3 regions of the Paenibacillus sp. V4I7 genome follow, and region 1 is predicted to be linked to each of the others. Evidence: riboswitches for the same ligand, from Rfam matches in the RefSeq annotation. Region 1 holds a riboswitch; each other region holds the start of a gene.
What was found. A riboswitch is a leader RNA that binds a small molecule or an ion and turns the genes downstream of it on or off. The one in region 1 is predicted to bind cyclic di-AMP.
Positions count from the first base shown of each region.

Region 1 (4,917 bases):
TCATGACGGTGCAGCAGCTTCACTTCCAGCTTGTTCGCCTTAGAATGGCGCAGAGCATTAGAAAGCGCCTCTTGTACGATACGGAACAAATGATCCTCAATCCCCTTATTCAAGCGGATATCTTCGTCCATATCCCAAGTAATCGCCATGGGCACTTTTGCCGCAAGCTCCTTCAGAAGCTCAACAAGTCCTTCGGACAGTCGTTTCCCTTCCAGATGAATAGGTCTTAGATGCAGCAGCAAGGCTCTCATTTCCGATTGGGCAACAGATGCCATCTCCTCGATGAGATGAATTTGCCGTTTAGCCTTCTCGAAATCCTTATCCAAAGTCCGCCCTACTGCTGTTGCCGTCATCGATATCGCGAATAATTGCTGGCTCACCGCATCATGAAGCTCTCGCGCTAATCGCTGTCTTTCTTCAATAACCGCAGACAGCTTTGCTTTCTCCGCAAGCTCCGCATTATCATTAGATAAGCGCTGTAGGGAAGTAACCTGCTCTTCCCACCGCTTCATAATACGGCCTAACTGATCACCCAGTCGCCCGATTTCATCTTCACCGTGTTGGAAGCCACCGCGGGCAAACGTTCCTTTTTCCAGCAAAATCATCGTTTCCATCATCGGTTCAAGCCTCCGAGTAATTCGGTTGCTATTCCAGAAGCCATACACAGCGCCAATGCCGCCTATAACCAAAATCGCCATAAATGTAAATTTAACGCCCTCTTGCCAGCTCGTAAATGGCACAATCAGATTGCGCGAATTCAAAAAATAAATGATCGCGCCAAACACAACGAAACTAAAGATGATCGATTCACTCATGCTGCGCCATATCATATTCGTTAATCGTCGTTTATAGCCGTCCAATTGGTAATGAACCTCCTCGAGATCTTTACGCGTGCCCAAGCGCACATTCTCACAATACTTTAATCTTGATATCTCCTACGATGTAAGAAAGCACAAGTTTCACGCGGTGATCGCAATGTTCATAGTTAGGGGACTGCCAAATCAGCTTATTCATAACCCCGGACTCACGCTCATTCGCAACTTGAATCTGCCCAAACGAGATGGAAGCCGTCACAGCGACACCGATATCCTCCGGCACTTTGATATCTACATCTCCTACTACGCCTTGCAGGATGACCGTGGTTTCCTTTTGCTCCAAAATCGCAAGTGAAAGATCAATGTAGGTTTCTCCAATAATGTACCAAGTTGAACTGTTGCGTAAAATCCAAGGCTCACGGCCTAAACGGACGCTATCCACCAATTTCTGCTTCTGCATATACGTGTCGTCTTTGTGTACTTGCTTCGATCGTATGAAAAACAAACCTAGCGAAATTAAAACAATAGAGAACACAATGGTAATGTGATCTCCGAATAAAATCACTGCCCCTATGCCGATCAGTACATAACCTTTGCGCTCTTTGCGTGAACGGACCCGATGAATGCCTAGCAAGATGAGGATAATGGCAAGAATGGGGAAAAAGCCTATCGTATGATCTAGAAGCAAAAAAAGACCGGCTCCAATCAGCACTAGTGCTGTATTGCGGTTACGGTTGCTTTTAGTTTCTTCTCCCATCGCTGCACCTCCTCTGGCTGACTTTTAAATTAGTTCATATAGATTCCTAGCATACCATAAGAATGGACGACCTCCAAGATGCAAATCCTTGCGCGGCAAGGCTTCCGCATGAATCATGGAGGTCAAGAGCTCCTGCGCCTAGTTATTAGGCGCTTGAGGGATAACACGCGACTATTTCTTGTCGCGTGGGTCGGTGTCACCGCTGGAGCGATGCTGCTGCCAATCCTGCTGGAACTTGCCGCGCAGCGTGCGCAGCTCCTGCTGAAGGTTGCCGCCGGCTTCCTTCAGCGTCTCTTGCGACAGGCGGCCCGCTTCGCGGAGCCCCTGCAGCGCTTCCCGGCCGAGCTCGCGGCCGGTCACTTCCAGCTCGCGCCAAGTGTCGCGAGCCTCTTTCTCGTGCAGACCGCTGCTCGGCGGCTGCACCCCCTCGGCTGCGTGCCCCGCACGCAGCCCGCGCAGTTCATCCGCGAGCGCCAGGCACACGTCCTGGCTGCTCGCGTACTGCGCGCGGTAGTGCTCGCAAGCGGCTTCCTCGCGCTGCTTCTCTTGCAGCGCGAGCCGCGCGAGCTCTTCATCGCCGGCGCGCATTGCCAGCTCGGCTTGCTCGCCGCGCAGCTGCGCCATCTCCTCTGCGTTCACACTGTGGCGTCGCAGCTCAATAGTTCGCTGCAGCGCCTCCTGATAGCGCTGTTCCAGCTTTTCTATCACGCTGCTACCCTGTTCATGATGATCGAGCTTGCCGGCCGTTTCTTGCCATGCAGCTTCTGCTATTTTGCCAATCCGATTCAATATGCTCATGAATTACACCCCCATTTTCTTATGTTTTAAAATTCATTTCGTTTCTTCAATAGATGAATACCGTACACCACTAAACATACAGCGAAAGCAATGGCGATGAAGCCCGATAGTTTAATGGTCAGTATCAAGCCGCCTAAGCCGGCGAAAAACCAACCAATTTTCTTCCCATTCTTAATGCCTACATAGCCTAATCCAAGCATAGCTGCCGGGAATAAAAATCCCATAAAATGAATATGACTGCCAAATTGATGCAGGCAAATAAGTATACCTGCTGTGATTAAAACCAAAGCCAACCCTTTCGATCGATCCATACTCATTCTGCTTACCGCCCCTCACGTGTTCTTCATGCTTCTATCGTACCTGAAACAGCTAAACGTCAAAACGGACTCGCGACTGTTTTTGTACCTAGACCTAAGTCCAGTACCCTCTAAGACCTCCATCCATATTTTGGCCGTTGTCCCACAAGGCCTCAAGTGCTAAACTATTTGAAGCCGAGTCCGGTGCACAGACAAAGTGTCGGTACGGGGGACGATTTACATGGGGTGAATATTTGCTCTTCATCGGAGCAGACTAGGGAGAACCTTCTTCCCGAACCCGTCAACTAACCTCGAAGGCTCATGAAGGAGGATTACCAATTGCATACAATTACTAAAGGGTTAACTAGCCTTGCTGTGTCTTTAACAGTGTTGGCAGGAGGCTTTCTTTCCCCATTTACGGCGAATGCCGCAGAGATGGATGTGAAAGTGCAAGTCAATGATAAACTGGTTCAATTTCCGGATGCTCAGCCTTTTTTGGATGAGAATCATGCTACCCAAGTACCGATTCGTTTCGTAACGGAGAAGCTTGGTTATGAAGTAAAGTGGCAAAAAGAAGGCGATGAGATCAAGGTCACGCTAAATAACAGCAAACATTCAATCACCTTAGTATCTGGACAAAAAGAAGCTGAAATCGATAGCCACCGTGTCGAGATGGACACACATGCGGAATTCCAAAATGGACGCGTATACGTGCCTCTTCGTTTTCTAAGCAAAGTATCCGATATTCCCGTTCAGTGGGACGCTAGCAGCAAATTAGCTATTCTAAGTAAAGATGGCAATAAGTATGCGCCAGATTATGAATTGTTTAAATCCACTGCCTATTCAGCAGATCCATCTGAGAATGGCGGCTACGGAGCTTTTGATTATATGGGTAATCCACTAAGTATTGGAACCGTTGCTGTAGATCCCACCGTGATTCCTCTAGGATCTAAGCTCTATATAGAAGGTTATAATTTCAACGGCTTACCTGTAGGCGGCATGTATGCTTACGCGACAGATACTGGCGGTGCAATCAAAGGCAAGCGTCTTGATATCTTTATCCCAGGATCCAAGCAATCTGTGAAGAAGTTTGGTATCCAAACCATTAAAGTGTACAAATTATCCAATTAAAACGGCTGAAAAAAAAGCTGGTTTCTGAGATTTACTTCTCAAGAAATCAGCTTTTTTTATTTAAGGTGGAAAAATCAGAAAAGCTGCTCTCCCATCATATAGTGACGAGAAGAGCAGCCTGCAGTTACTTAAACTTGATTTTTAGGGATACCATTTAAACTTGGGACGTAATCAGGTGCCTCGTTGCTCGATAGCGTTTGAGCTTCTTCCATAAAATTAGCGTTATTCTGCTGATTATTTTTCTTATCTGCTTTGTTATCTTCGCGGTCATGCTTGGGATCGGCGTCATTTTTGGGCATAGCGTTCACCTCCATTGTCTCATAGTTAGTATGAGAAGGTGACTTGCATTTTATCCCAGTTATCTGAAACTAGCGTTGCTCTTTATATGACTGAACTACCTTCGAGGTTTTTTGTTTTTCTTGCCGCCATATGCTCCATTAGGAATGCAACATACGTTTCGTCCCGAACTAACCAAGCGGCATAATCCCTTTTGACATAACGCTCTGCCTCTTCGAAAGTAGAAAAATGTTGGTTGGATTCGACCCCATCCACATCGACTTCCCATCTGTCTCCCGAAGGAAAAATAAACACTTGTTGTTCATTTCTATTCTCATAAAGTGATCCATAAACAGAATTTTTCATGTTAAATGTATTTTTATTCGCATCCGCGCGAATGGGTTCCATCGGGAATGGCTTCGCTACGTACCACTGATAGGCTTCTTCTGTCATAGAGCAACCGGAAGCTTTAGCATGGCCTCCTCCTCCATAAAGACCCGCAATTTCCGAGACATCGATGTGATCGTGAATCGTTCGAAAGCTTATCTTTTTACCGCCCATATTCATGATTGCGATGTAATCCAGATGAGGATTTTCTTTGCCTAGAGCGTTTCCAAGTTCAGAATGATAGGATTCCGCATGAACGATGCCTACATGATGATCATCGATTCGGGAGTGGATGATTTCCCTCTTTTTTCTGCGCACATAGCGTTCAATTTTTTCTTCTTCCATATCCAAAATTTTTTCTTCAAAGGGATCGAATGCAAAGTTCTCGCTTTGCTGAATGCGAGCCACCATTTTTTCCTCAAATTCTTCAATGGAAATTAAATAAAAGAGATCGTTT
Region 1 covers NZ_JAUSZD010000002.1:5,849,729-5,854,645, forward strand. The annotation lists gene QFZ80_RS27380 (sensor histidine kinase) at 1-860, opposite strand, end outside; gene liaF (cell wall-active antibiotics response protein LiaF) at 910-1,572, opposite strand; gene QFZ80_RS27390 (PspA/IM30 family protein) at 1,744-2,370, opposite strand; gene QFZ80_RS27395 (LiaF transmembrane domain-containing protein) at 2,397-2,687, opposite strand; cyclic di-AMP (ydaO/yuaA leader) riboswitch at 2,850-3,001, shown strand; gene QFZ80_RS27400 (stalk domain-containing protein) at 3,006-3,797, shown strand; gene QFZ80_RS27405 (hypothetical protein) at 3,926-4,096, opposite strand; gene QFZ80_RS27410 (DHH family phosphoesterase) at 4,179-4,917, opposite strand, start outside.

Region 2 (4,917 bases), 4.6 Mb from region 1:
GGGGCTTGCGTACCGCTTCCAGATTCCAAACGGCACTTACAATGTGACCGTCGGGTTCTTCGATCCGTGGAAAGCAAGTGATCGAATAATGAATTTGACCATCAATGGAGAAACGAAACTGACCGGTTATGTCATTGGTTCGAAACAGGAAGCGAAAACGTTCGACAGCATCCTTGTGACAGACGGTGAACTCATCGTGAAAGCCGTCAAGGCAGGCGGTTCCAAACCGATGATAAGCTGGATCAAGGTGGAACAGTAACAATCGCTATAAATGCAAATTGTGTTGCTATACAAGGGCATTTATCTTTTCCAGAGTTGGGACAAGAACGTAACCATAAATCTGAAACCATCAAGAACAAATATGTTCTTGATGCCGACAACAAGTTCAAGGGACCGCGTCCGACGACATAAACATATGTGAATTAAGATCCCCGTAAAATGGGGATCTTCTTGTTGGTGCGCCTCACATTCATTCGTGGAGATGGCTCGCCTCATTATCGGCGCGAGAAGGGAACGTCATTCTCCCGTGAACCCCAATTTTAGGAGGTTACTATTTTGAGAGAATACAGTATGGAAAGTTTAGGGCAAGCTTCAAGCATACACCTGAATAAATTCCAATTTTAAAATAGGTAGTTGGAAGGGGAGTTTTGTCTTTGCAAGAGAAATTTGATTCAGACTGGGCCCATGTAAATAAAATTGATGGAATGGCTATTGATTTTGAAAAAAGGGTTAAGCCCAACAGAAACACAAATTTTGATTCTAAATTCTGAGTTATTTCAAGAATGGATATCAATTGAAAGATGCTTTTCAGTGCATTATCATGATATTGCTCGCTTTGAAGATTTATTATCTAATATGGAATTTGATAATTATGTAAGCAAACTAAAAAGTGTTGCTCTCCAAACGATGCATGACAAGACCATCCCGAATGAAATTGAATGGAGTAAATATAATAATGGTCCTACCGTGATTGTCCACGGTTCAATAGAAATATTCGATAGGCTTTTTTATCAGGTAGGTATTAATATTTCACCATATAACCTAGGAATTCAAATTGGTCAATTATGTAAGACGATGAACTTTAACCAGCCCATTGGCTTGGTGAAATTCCTAGCAATATTCACGAACAACGCAAGCGGTTTTTTTAATCTTGATATGGAAAAATTAGAAAAATTTATGGAAGAAGAAACTTTATTAGAACTGCCGATGATCGGTGGCCTTGCTGCGTTAACCACAGTAAAATTGAACTATTAGTTGAAAATAGACATAAAAATATAAGTAAATATTACTATTGTTTCTAAATTTGTATTGGGGTAAATTGATAAAATAAGAATGAATCATACTACGCTTAATTCTTTAGATTAAAGAAGCGGGGGAACCAAGTTTTCTGGGGTGAGTACACTTTTTTGAGTGTTAGGGTTAACTTTCAACCCGAATCCGTCAGCTAACTTCGTCAGCGTAGAAAGAAAAAATGATAGAAACATTAATGGGTCCTTTATTTTTAGGGCTCTATTCCCTCGCTTCCTTTTTTCGTACAAGAGAAAAAAGGAGGAATTAGACATGCTTCTTAAGAGAGTAACCAAAGAGGTGAAGAACCTTTTTCAATCGAAAAGATCAAACATTTCTGTACAACGTCAAGAAGAGATTCTTCACTTAAAGCTACGGTTGGAGGAGTTCGACATTGAATTTTCCAATTTGGCGTATCGGCCATCAGGCGTCGTAACACAGACTTTATTGGAAATAAGCAAAACGGTCGGACAAAACAATGACTTACTAAACCAACTAAGTTTGGAAAGGGAATTAGCGGATCAACAATTACTAGCCAATCGCATCGGCATTCCCCTGAAAATTTTGGAGGAACATCACAAATTTATCGTAACCATGGCTCATATTTTTGGTGGTCCGTATCCTTGCCTCAGAGAGTACATTAGAAGCAGTATTATATGAGCTTCGTTGAAAGATAAAGCTGCTTCTATATATTATTCGGTTGCTGATTCTACATTAAGCCCATCATAACCAACTTTTTTGTTCGTTTGTTATGGAAGTCACTCACATTTAATTCTTAATTCAACTAACAGAAAACGATACTTGAAATACGGCAGGCAGGCAGGCAGCCTGCTTTTTTCATTAAACTACCATAAAAATTAAAAATCTGGCAGTCGAAGAAAAAGAACAGCACTAAAGAAGACGCGGCTCATTCATTTTTTAAACGTTGTAGCCTAAGGTTTCAAGTCTTCGAACTGAGTTCCGTACAATAGCTCCAAGTTTTTGCTTATCATAATAATCTTCACCTAAGTCTACATACATGTCTTTTTTTGTCAGCAGATAATAAGCGATTCTTAGCATGGCATGGGCTACAACAATAGCTGCTCTTTTCCTGCCTTTTCGTGCTAATGTTCGCCTATACATAGCACCAAGATAGTTTTTGGAGGCACCTACGGAATGTGCGGCTTCTGTTAATGCAGATTTTAAATATTTGTTTCCTTTTTTTTCCTTAGAAGACTTCCGTTTGCCTGCACTCTCATTATGTCCTGGTACGAGAGCTGCCCAAGAACAGAAATGAGCCGCACTTGGAAACTGGTTTTTAATGTTTGTTCCTATTTCAGCTAAGATTTGTTCAGCCATTCGAGTTGCAATTCCAGGTATAGAATCTAATCGCTCTATGTCTTCCTGATCTGAGATAACTCTCTGGGCAACCTCTTGATCTAATATCGCAATTTGTTCGGTGAGGAAGTCAATGTGGGTTAAAATGGTTTTAAGCATCATGCGTTGATGAGGATTTACGTAACCTCGAAGAGCGAGTTCGAGTTCATCTTTTTTCTTTTTCATAGTGCGCCGAGCGAAGCTTGCTAGTTTCTCAGGATCTTCTTCACCGTCTGCGATGGCGTGAAGCATGTCCTTAGACGAGACCCCCATAATATCTGAAACTACAGAGCCCAGTTTGATGTTTGCTCCCTCTAGCACTGGTAGAGCTTTCATATGCTGGGCGTTTACAACTAAAAATTCAATATCTTCAGCTTCTAATAGGTTAACAATTGGCTTCCAGAATACGCCTGTACTCTCCATAGCTACGTGGGTACAACCATGCTTTTTAATCCAGTCAATTAACTAGATTAGAAATACGGTTTTAGTAGAAAACGTTTGAATCTCCTTTCCTTCGGGTGTCATTGTACATGCAGTAATGGATTCCTTATGAACATCCACAGGCTCTAAGGCACCATAGTTGATCGACCCTCCTCACCCAGCCGTAGTAGAAGTATTGACGGATTTTATCCATTTTCATCCTCTGTGGTGCAGCGCTGTGCGACTGAAGTATTTGACAGAAAACGAATCTTGTATCATAATAGAATGAACATTCGATCTAAACCATTTAATTGGAATAGAATGAACGTTCAATATATAATTTGGAGGTATTAACAATGAGTAAAACAGTTTTTATTACGGGAACCAGTTCAGGCTTGGGAAAACTTACGGCGATTCGGTTTGCTGAAATGGGCTGGAACGTAGCTGCAACCATGCGTACACCCGACAAAGAAACGGAGCTTACCGGTTACGATAATATCAAAATTTTCAAACTGGACGTCACCAATGTACATGAAGTTCAAACATCGGTAGATCAAGCCATTGCCGCGTTCGGTAAGATCGACGTCGTCATCAATAATGCAGGTATGGGGACTTACGGTTCGTTGGAATTAGCCCAAGAGGAAGCGATCGACTGGCAATTCGCCGTTAATACGCGAGGACCGATCAATGTCATTCGTAAATTTATACCACATTTCAGAGCCAATGGCGGAGGCATGTTCATCAATATTAGCTCTTTCATGGGAATCACGACAGCGGTGCCGCTCGGATCTCTCTATAATATGTCGAAATTTGCTTTGGAAGGACTGACGGAAGGTCTTTATTACGAACTGAAGCCGTTGAATATCGAGCTTAGATTGATCGAGCAGGGAGGTTCTACAGGAAATAATTTCAAGAACAGTATCACTTGGAACCGAGATGATAACATACATGATTACGATAATCTGATGACGAAAGTGCAGAATTTAATGAATCATGCGGAATCCAGCTCTACATTGGATGATCCTCAGATTATCACGGATGCCATAGCCGCTTTGGCGACTAGAGAGAGCAATAAATTTCGCACTGTCATCGGAACAGCAGGCAATGATCTGATGGCGCTTAGAAATTCTGTGTCCATAGAAGAATATTTGGAGACGATCGCTAAGAATTATATGTAAGCCCATTATGAAACGCTTCGTCATAACGCCAGGTCGATCTGACAATCTTGACTACGGATTGTATGAGGTGTATGTTAGATTAGAATGATCATTCGATCTTATGGTGGGAGCGGGATAACCTAATGTTTGAGAACTATAACAAGGTGCAGCAGGCTGTCCTTGAAACAACACTTAACATCATCATCCGAAAGGAATTACAGGCTACCTCAATGGCGCTTATCGCCAAGGAGTCTGGTGTATCGACCGGGAATATTTATCATTATTTCAAAAGTAAAGAAGATATCGTTAACGAATTGTACAAAGCCATTGTTACGTTTAACGGAGAGTATGTGCGAGGAGGCTTGCTGAAGGGCACAACGATTCGTGAAAAGTTTGAATTAGGTTGGAATCGAGTTATCGAATTGGGTAAACAATATCCTCAGGGCTTTCAATTTATTGAGCAGTATTCGTTCTCGCCTTACATTTACGAAGAGGTAAAGCAAGAAGTCTATACCGGCGGATGGTGTGGGCCAATGAACGAGTTATATCAAGAAGCCATTCAGGAGAAGCTGTTTATCCCGATGAATCCGAAAATGATGGTGCAGATGCATTACGGCACATTTGTTTATATGTTGAAGGCCCATCTACAGGGAATCTTTGAGTTAAGCAGTGAGGACGTCAGTAGTGCAATCCGTTC
Region 2 covers NZ_JAUSZD010000002.1:1,229,495-1,234,411, forward strand. The annotation lists gene QFZ80_RS06975 (glycoside hydrolase) at 1-259, shown strand, start outside; gene QFZ80_RS06980 (hypothetical protein) at 718-1,254, shown strand; cyclic di-AMP (ydaO/yuaA leader) riboswitch at 1,336-1,475, shown strand; gene QFZ80_RS06985 (hypothetical protein) at 1,561-1,947, shown strand; partial or broken gene QFZ80_RS06990 (IS110 family transposase) at 2,206-3,228, opposite strand; gene QFZ80_RS06995 (SDR family oxidoreductase) at 3,420-4,241, shown strand; gene QFZ80_RS07000 (TetR/AcrR family transcriptional regulator) at 4,364-4,917, shown strand, end outside.
Region 2: another riboswitch for cyclic di-AMP. It lies ahead of QFZ80_RS06985 (hypothetical protein); the one in region 1 lies ahead of QFZ80_RS27400 (stalk domain-containing protein).

Region 3 (4,917 bases), 2.3 Mb from region 1:
GCAGGAAGTGAACCAAAGCTTTCATACCATCATGCAATCGGTGACACACATTGTGACTCAAATTCATGAGACTTCAGCAATTACCCAGCAAATGTCGGCAAGCTCCGAGGAGATTTCTGCGACAATGGACCAATCAGCATCGAGTTCAACGCATATTTTGAACAAATCCCAAGGGGTTGCTGCGGCAACTGAGGAGCAGTTAGCGATGATGCAGAATATTGCTGCTGCCTCCGAACAGCTTAGGTCCGTAGTAGATACTTTGAATGAATCTGTCTCTTACTTTAAAATAAAGTAGTTGTTAGTTGTAAAAGGCACCCCTGTGATTGGTTTACAGTGGAGTGCCTTTTTATCTTAAACCTCGTTAATTATTCCATAATTTTTGCTTGTCAACTTGAATGGAATCCTTTATAATAACATTTATCGTCCTAAAGGACTTTAATGTTCTATGACGATTATGGCCCGTTGGTCAAGTGGTTAAGACACCTCCCTTTCACGGAGGTAACAGGGGTTCGAGTCCCCTACGGGTCATTCTTTCTTAAATACCTCGCGGTCGTGGTGGAACGGCAGACACACCATCTTGAGGGGGTGGCGCTCACAAGGCGTGAGGGTTCAAATCCCTCCGACCGCATCCCAGTTTTTCAAGCAGGAAACCCTTACTAGTTAAGGGTTTTTTTGTTTAATCGCGAATTAAAAAAGCCCCGAAGGGCTTACGTTAACTGAATGCAGTCATATTCATGCTGCCATGACTTCTACTCATGAATCACATACCATGTGCCGTGAAGCCGGATGTACCCCGTTACATTCACTGGCTTCGGTCTTTTGAACCAACAGATAATCCATTTCAAGGCTGCACAACCTTTCGTGTGAGCGCTATGCGCTCTAGTCTGTTAATGGCCCAGTCTATTAAGTGATGAGCTAAGAACGCATCCCAAGGGAGTTGCTGTTTTAAAAATTTATCTAATCAAATAAAGTGATACGACGCCCAGTATTGGAACCACAAAGAGCATGATCCCGAGTCGAATTGAAATTAAATCTTCGTGTGAGTACACAGAGCCACGACCTTTCTTTGTATAGTAAGTTATTTATTCAATTTGAGTCTTGTCGAATCCTTTGATGAAAAAACACTACTTTTGTCGGTTAACCAACCTACCAATCATTACTTGGGCAGAAGTATCCTATGTGGATTTACTGCTCGTTAACTACTCGAAGTGACGGCAGTCGGGGAAAGACGTTGAAAGCTCCTTATTTATGATTCCTTTTTAACAAATTTGGGTAAAATGAAATGAACCTTAATAAAACCATGGCGGGTGTAAATCATGTTTTCTGTCATTAAACGATTTTTAATCGGTCAGCCATTAAAGTCAAACGAACTAGGGGAACAAAAGCTTAATAAAAAGAAAGCTTTAGCTATCCTCTCTTCCGACGCTTTATCATCCGTTGCCTATGGGCCTGAGCAGATTCTACTAGTATTGATTACCGTAAGTGCTGCAGCTTATTGGTACACAATCCCTATAGCCATAGGCGTTCTGTTTCTTCTATTAGCACTTATTTTGTCATATCAACAAATCATATATGCCTATCCGCATGGTGGCGGGGCCTATGTCGTATCGAAGGAAAATCTCGGGATGAACGCGGGTTTATTTGCAGGAGGATCCCTTTTAGTTGATTACATACTAACGGTGGCGGTCAGTATCTCTGCAGGTACGGATGCCATTACTTCTGCTTTTCCGCACTTACATCCTTATAATGTAGTTATTGCCATCCTACTAGTTATTTTCATTACGATTTTAAATCTCAGGGGTATAACGGAGTCGGCTTCTATTTTAGCTTATCCTGTGTATCTATTTGTGCTGGCTTTGTTTATCTTAATTGGAGTCGGATTATTCAACATTGTAACTGGGAATGTCTCAGCTGAATTGCATGCTCCAATTGGCACGCCCGTTGCAGGTATTTCCTTGTTTTTATTACTAAGAGCATTTTCATCGGGGAGTTCTGCTTTAACAGGGGTAGAAGCGATCTCTAATGCAATCCCAAACTTCAAGGATCCAGCTCCAAAAAATGCATCCAAAACACTGATGGCTATGGGCTTATTACTTGCCATTTTATTTGCGGGAGTCGTTTATCTAGCGTATTACTATGGGATATCACCCAAAGAAGAGGAAACGGTTGTCTCACAAATAGCTGCTGAAACGTTCGGTAGAAATTTCATGTATTACGTCATCCAAGGTACAACCGCTATGATTCTAGTTCTCGCTGCGAATACGGGATATTCGGCTTTCCCCTTACTGGCTGTTAATTTGGCCAAGGATAAATTTATAGCAAGGATGTTTACGATTAGAGGAGATCGATTAGGGTATTCAAACGGAATCATTTTCCTGGCGGTTACATCGATCTTGTTAATCCTTCTTTTCAAAGGGCAAACGGAGCAATTAATTCCTCTGTATGCAGTCGGAGTATTCATTCCATTTACCTTAGCTCAGACAGGGATGTTGGTGAAATGGTTTCGTGAGAAACCGAAAGGCTGGATGGTTAAATTAACGATTAATTTAGTTGGAGCATTCATGAGCTTTACGGTCATGATGATCTTCTTTATTACTAAGTTTGGGCAGGTATGGTCTGTTCTCATCTTTTTGCCACTAATTGTTTTTATTTTTCACCAGATCAAGAAACACTATGAGGCCGTAGGCGAACAATTAAGAATAACAACTTGCGAACCAGCGATTCCTATTGAAGGAAATGTGATCATTGTGCCTGTGGCGGGCATTACGCATGTGGTAGAGAACTCCTTGAATTATGCCAAATCCCTTTCGCCAAATCAGATCATCGCCGTTTATGTGGCTTTCGAAAGAGACGTCGAGAAACAATTTGAGGAGAAATGGAATACGTGGCAGCCCGAGATAAGGCTGGTAACTTTACATTCCCAGTATCGGAGCATTGTTCAACCATTGATGAAATTTATTGATACGGTCGAGCATAAGGCAGCTGAATCAAATTTTCGGGTAACCGTCCTAATCCCACAGTTTATTCCTAAGAAAAGCTGGCAGAATATTCTCCATAACCAATCCAGTCTACTTATCCGTGCTTTCTTGCTGTATAGAAGAGACCTTATCGTAACGACAGTGCCGTATCATTTGAAAAAATAAGTAGGGTGGCCTTACTTCATTGTAAGGCTGCCTTTTTTTATAGTCCATTTGCGACAAAATGACAATAACGGTAGAAAAACGAAGCATTTCTATCGATAATGAACGTGTTATCAATTTGGATGCGCTTTTATTTGCCTAATATGCCCTAAATTACGGGATAGCGTCTCTCCACAGCGTTTTACAATAATGGCTAAGAGGCGTAGCATTCTTTTCAACAACTTCACAACAAGTTTCAAACGCTGAGTCCCCGCAAGGGGAGCGGGGGAACCAGCCAGAAGCCGAATGTATGTAAATTGCGGTTTCTCGGGGTGAATCCAAAACAAGCGCAGCTTGCCAAGGTAGGGCACTTCCAAGCCCGAATCCGACAGCTAACCTCGTAAGCGTATTGGGAGAGAACCACTTTCTATCGTGCTTTCACAGCCCGTTTATTAACGCTGCTAAGAAGCCCGAGAGTAGAGATTCTCTGCTCTTAGGCTTCTTTTTGTTGTTCGAAATTTGGAGGAGAGTGAATCTATTATCGTATTTGTTTGAGCATTCTGGGGCGTATATCTCTTTCAAGACAAGATTTTTATGCTTTTTTTATACGGATGCTATAGATTCTTTACCTCATTTTTATACGGTTCGGCGTTACACTATTTCAAGAAAGCATTAGAGTCGGTTAAATTACAGGAGGTGTGTTATGTACAACGACGTAACGATGATCTTATTAATGGCCGTAACATTCTTAGGATTTTGGGCTTTTTTAAAATATTGTGAAAAAGCATGAGCTTAAGCTTAGCTTTCGATAAGCGTTTTGGAAAAAACTTGTAGGAGGCACTCATATGATTGTTATCGGTGTTATTGGATTTGCCATTATGGTGTATCTCGGTTTTGTTTTAGTGAAGCCGGAGAAATTTTAATTGTAGAATAAGAACTTAAGTAAGCAAGGGGAGAACCTACTATGGGTATGGGATTGTTACAGGTAGTCATCACACTGGGTATTATTATGCTTTTAGTGAAGCCTGTGGGTAGTTACTTGGTGAAAGTTTTTGGGTATGAAAAGAGTGGACTTGATCGTGTATTTGCTCCTTTTGAGCGGGTCTCCTATCGCATTATGGGTGTTAATGAAGATGAAGCGATGGGGTGGAAAAAGTATTTAGGGTCCGTACTATTAGTTAATTTTGTCATGATGCTTCTGATTTATGCGGTATTTCGGCTTCAAAAATATCTACCATTGAATCCTGACGATATTGGTAATATGCCTCCGGCATTAGCTTTTAACACGGCTGTTTCATTTATTACTAATACGAACTGGCAAGCATACAGCGGTGAAAATACACTTTCGTATTTCTCTCAAATGGTAGCCATTACGTTCCCGATGTTTACATCGGCTGCAACAGGTTTCGCTGTGGCGGTAGCTTTTATACGCGGTTTAGTTGGCCGTCAAGATAATCTCGGTAACTTTTACGTGGATATGACCAGAGCGATTACACGCGTATTTTTACCACTGAGCTTCATTGTTGCTTTAGTTTTAGTTTTTCAGGGTATTCCGCAAACACTACTGGGAGCTGTGCAAGCTACAACAATTGAAGGGGCCACACAAACGATTACTCGCGGGTTAGTGGCTTCACTGGAATCGATTAAACATATCGGTACAAACGGTGGCGGGTGGTTCGGTACGAATGCAGCGCATCCTTTTGAAAATCCGACACCGGTGTCCAATTTGATCCATATTATTTGTATGATGCTGCTGCCTACATCTCTGGTGTATGCATTCGGTCTGATGATTAAGAAC
Region 3 covers NZ_JAUSZD010000002.1:8,197,384-8,202,300, forward strand. The annotation lists gene QFZ80_RS38385 (methyl-accepting chemotaxis protein) at 1-295, shown strand, start outside; tRNA gene QFZ80_RS38390 (tRNA-Glu) at 457-528, shown strand; tRNA gene QFZ80_RS38395 (tRNA-Leu) at 547-628, shown strand; gene QFZ80_RS38400 (APC family permease) at 1,317-3,143, shown strand; cyclic di-AMP (ydaO/yuaA leader) riboswitch at 3,371-3,542, shown strand; gene QFZ80_RS39290 (potassium-transporting ATPase subunit F) at 3,965-4,042, shown strand; gene kdpA (potassium-transporting ATPase subunit KdpA) at 4,090-4,917, shown strand, end outside.
Region 3: another riboswitch for cyclic di-AMP. It lies ahead of QFZ80_RS39290 (potassium-transporting ATPase subunit F); the one in region 1 lies ahead of QFZ80_RS27400 (stalk domain-containing protein).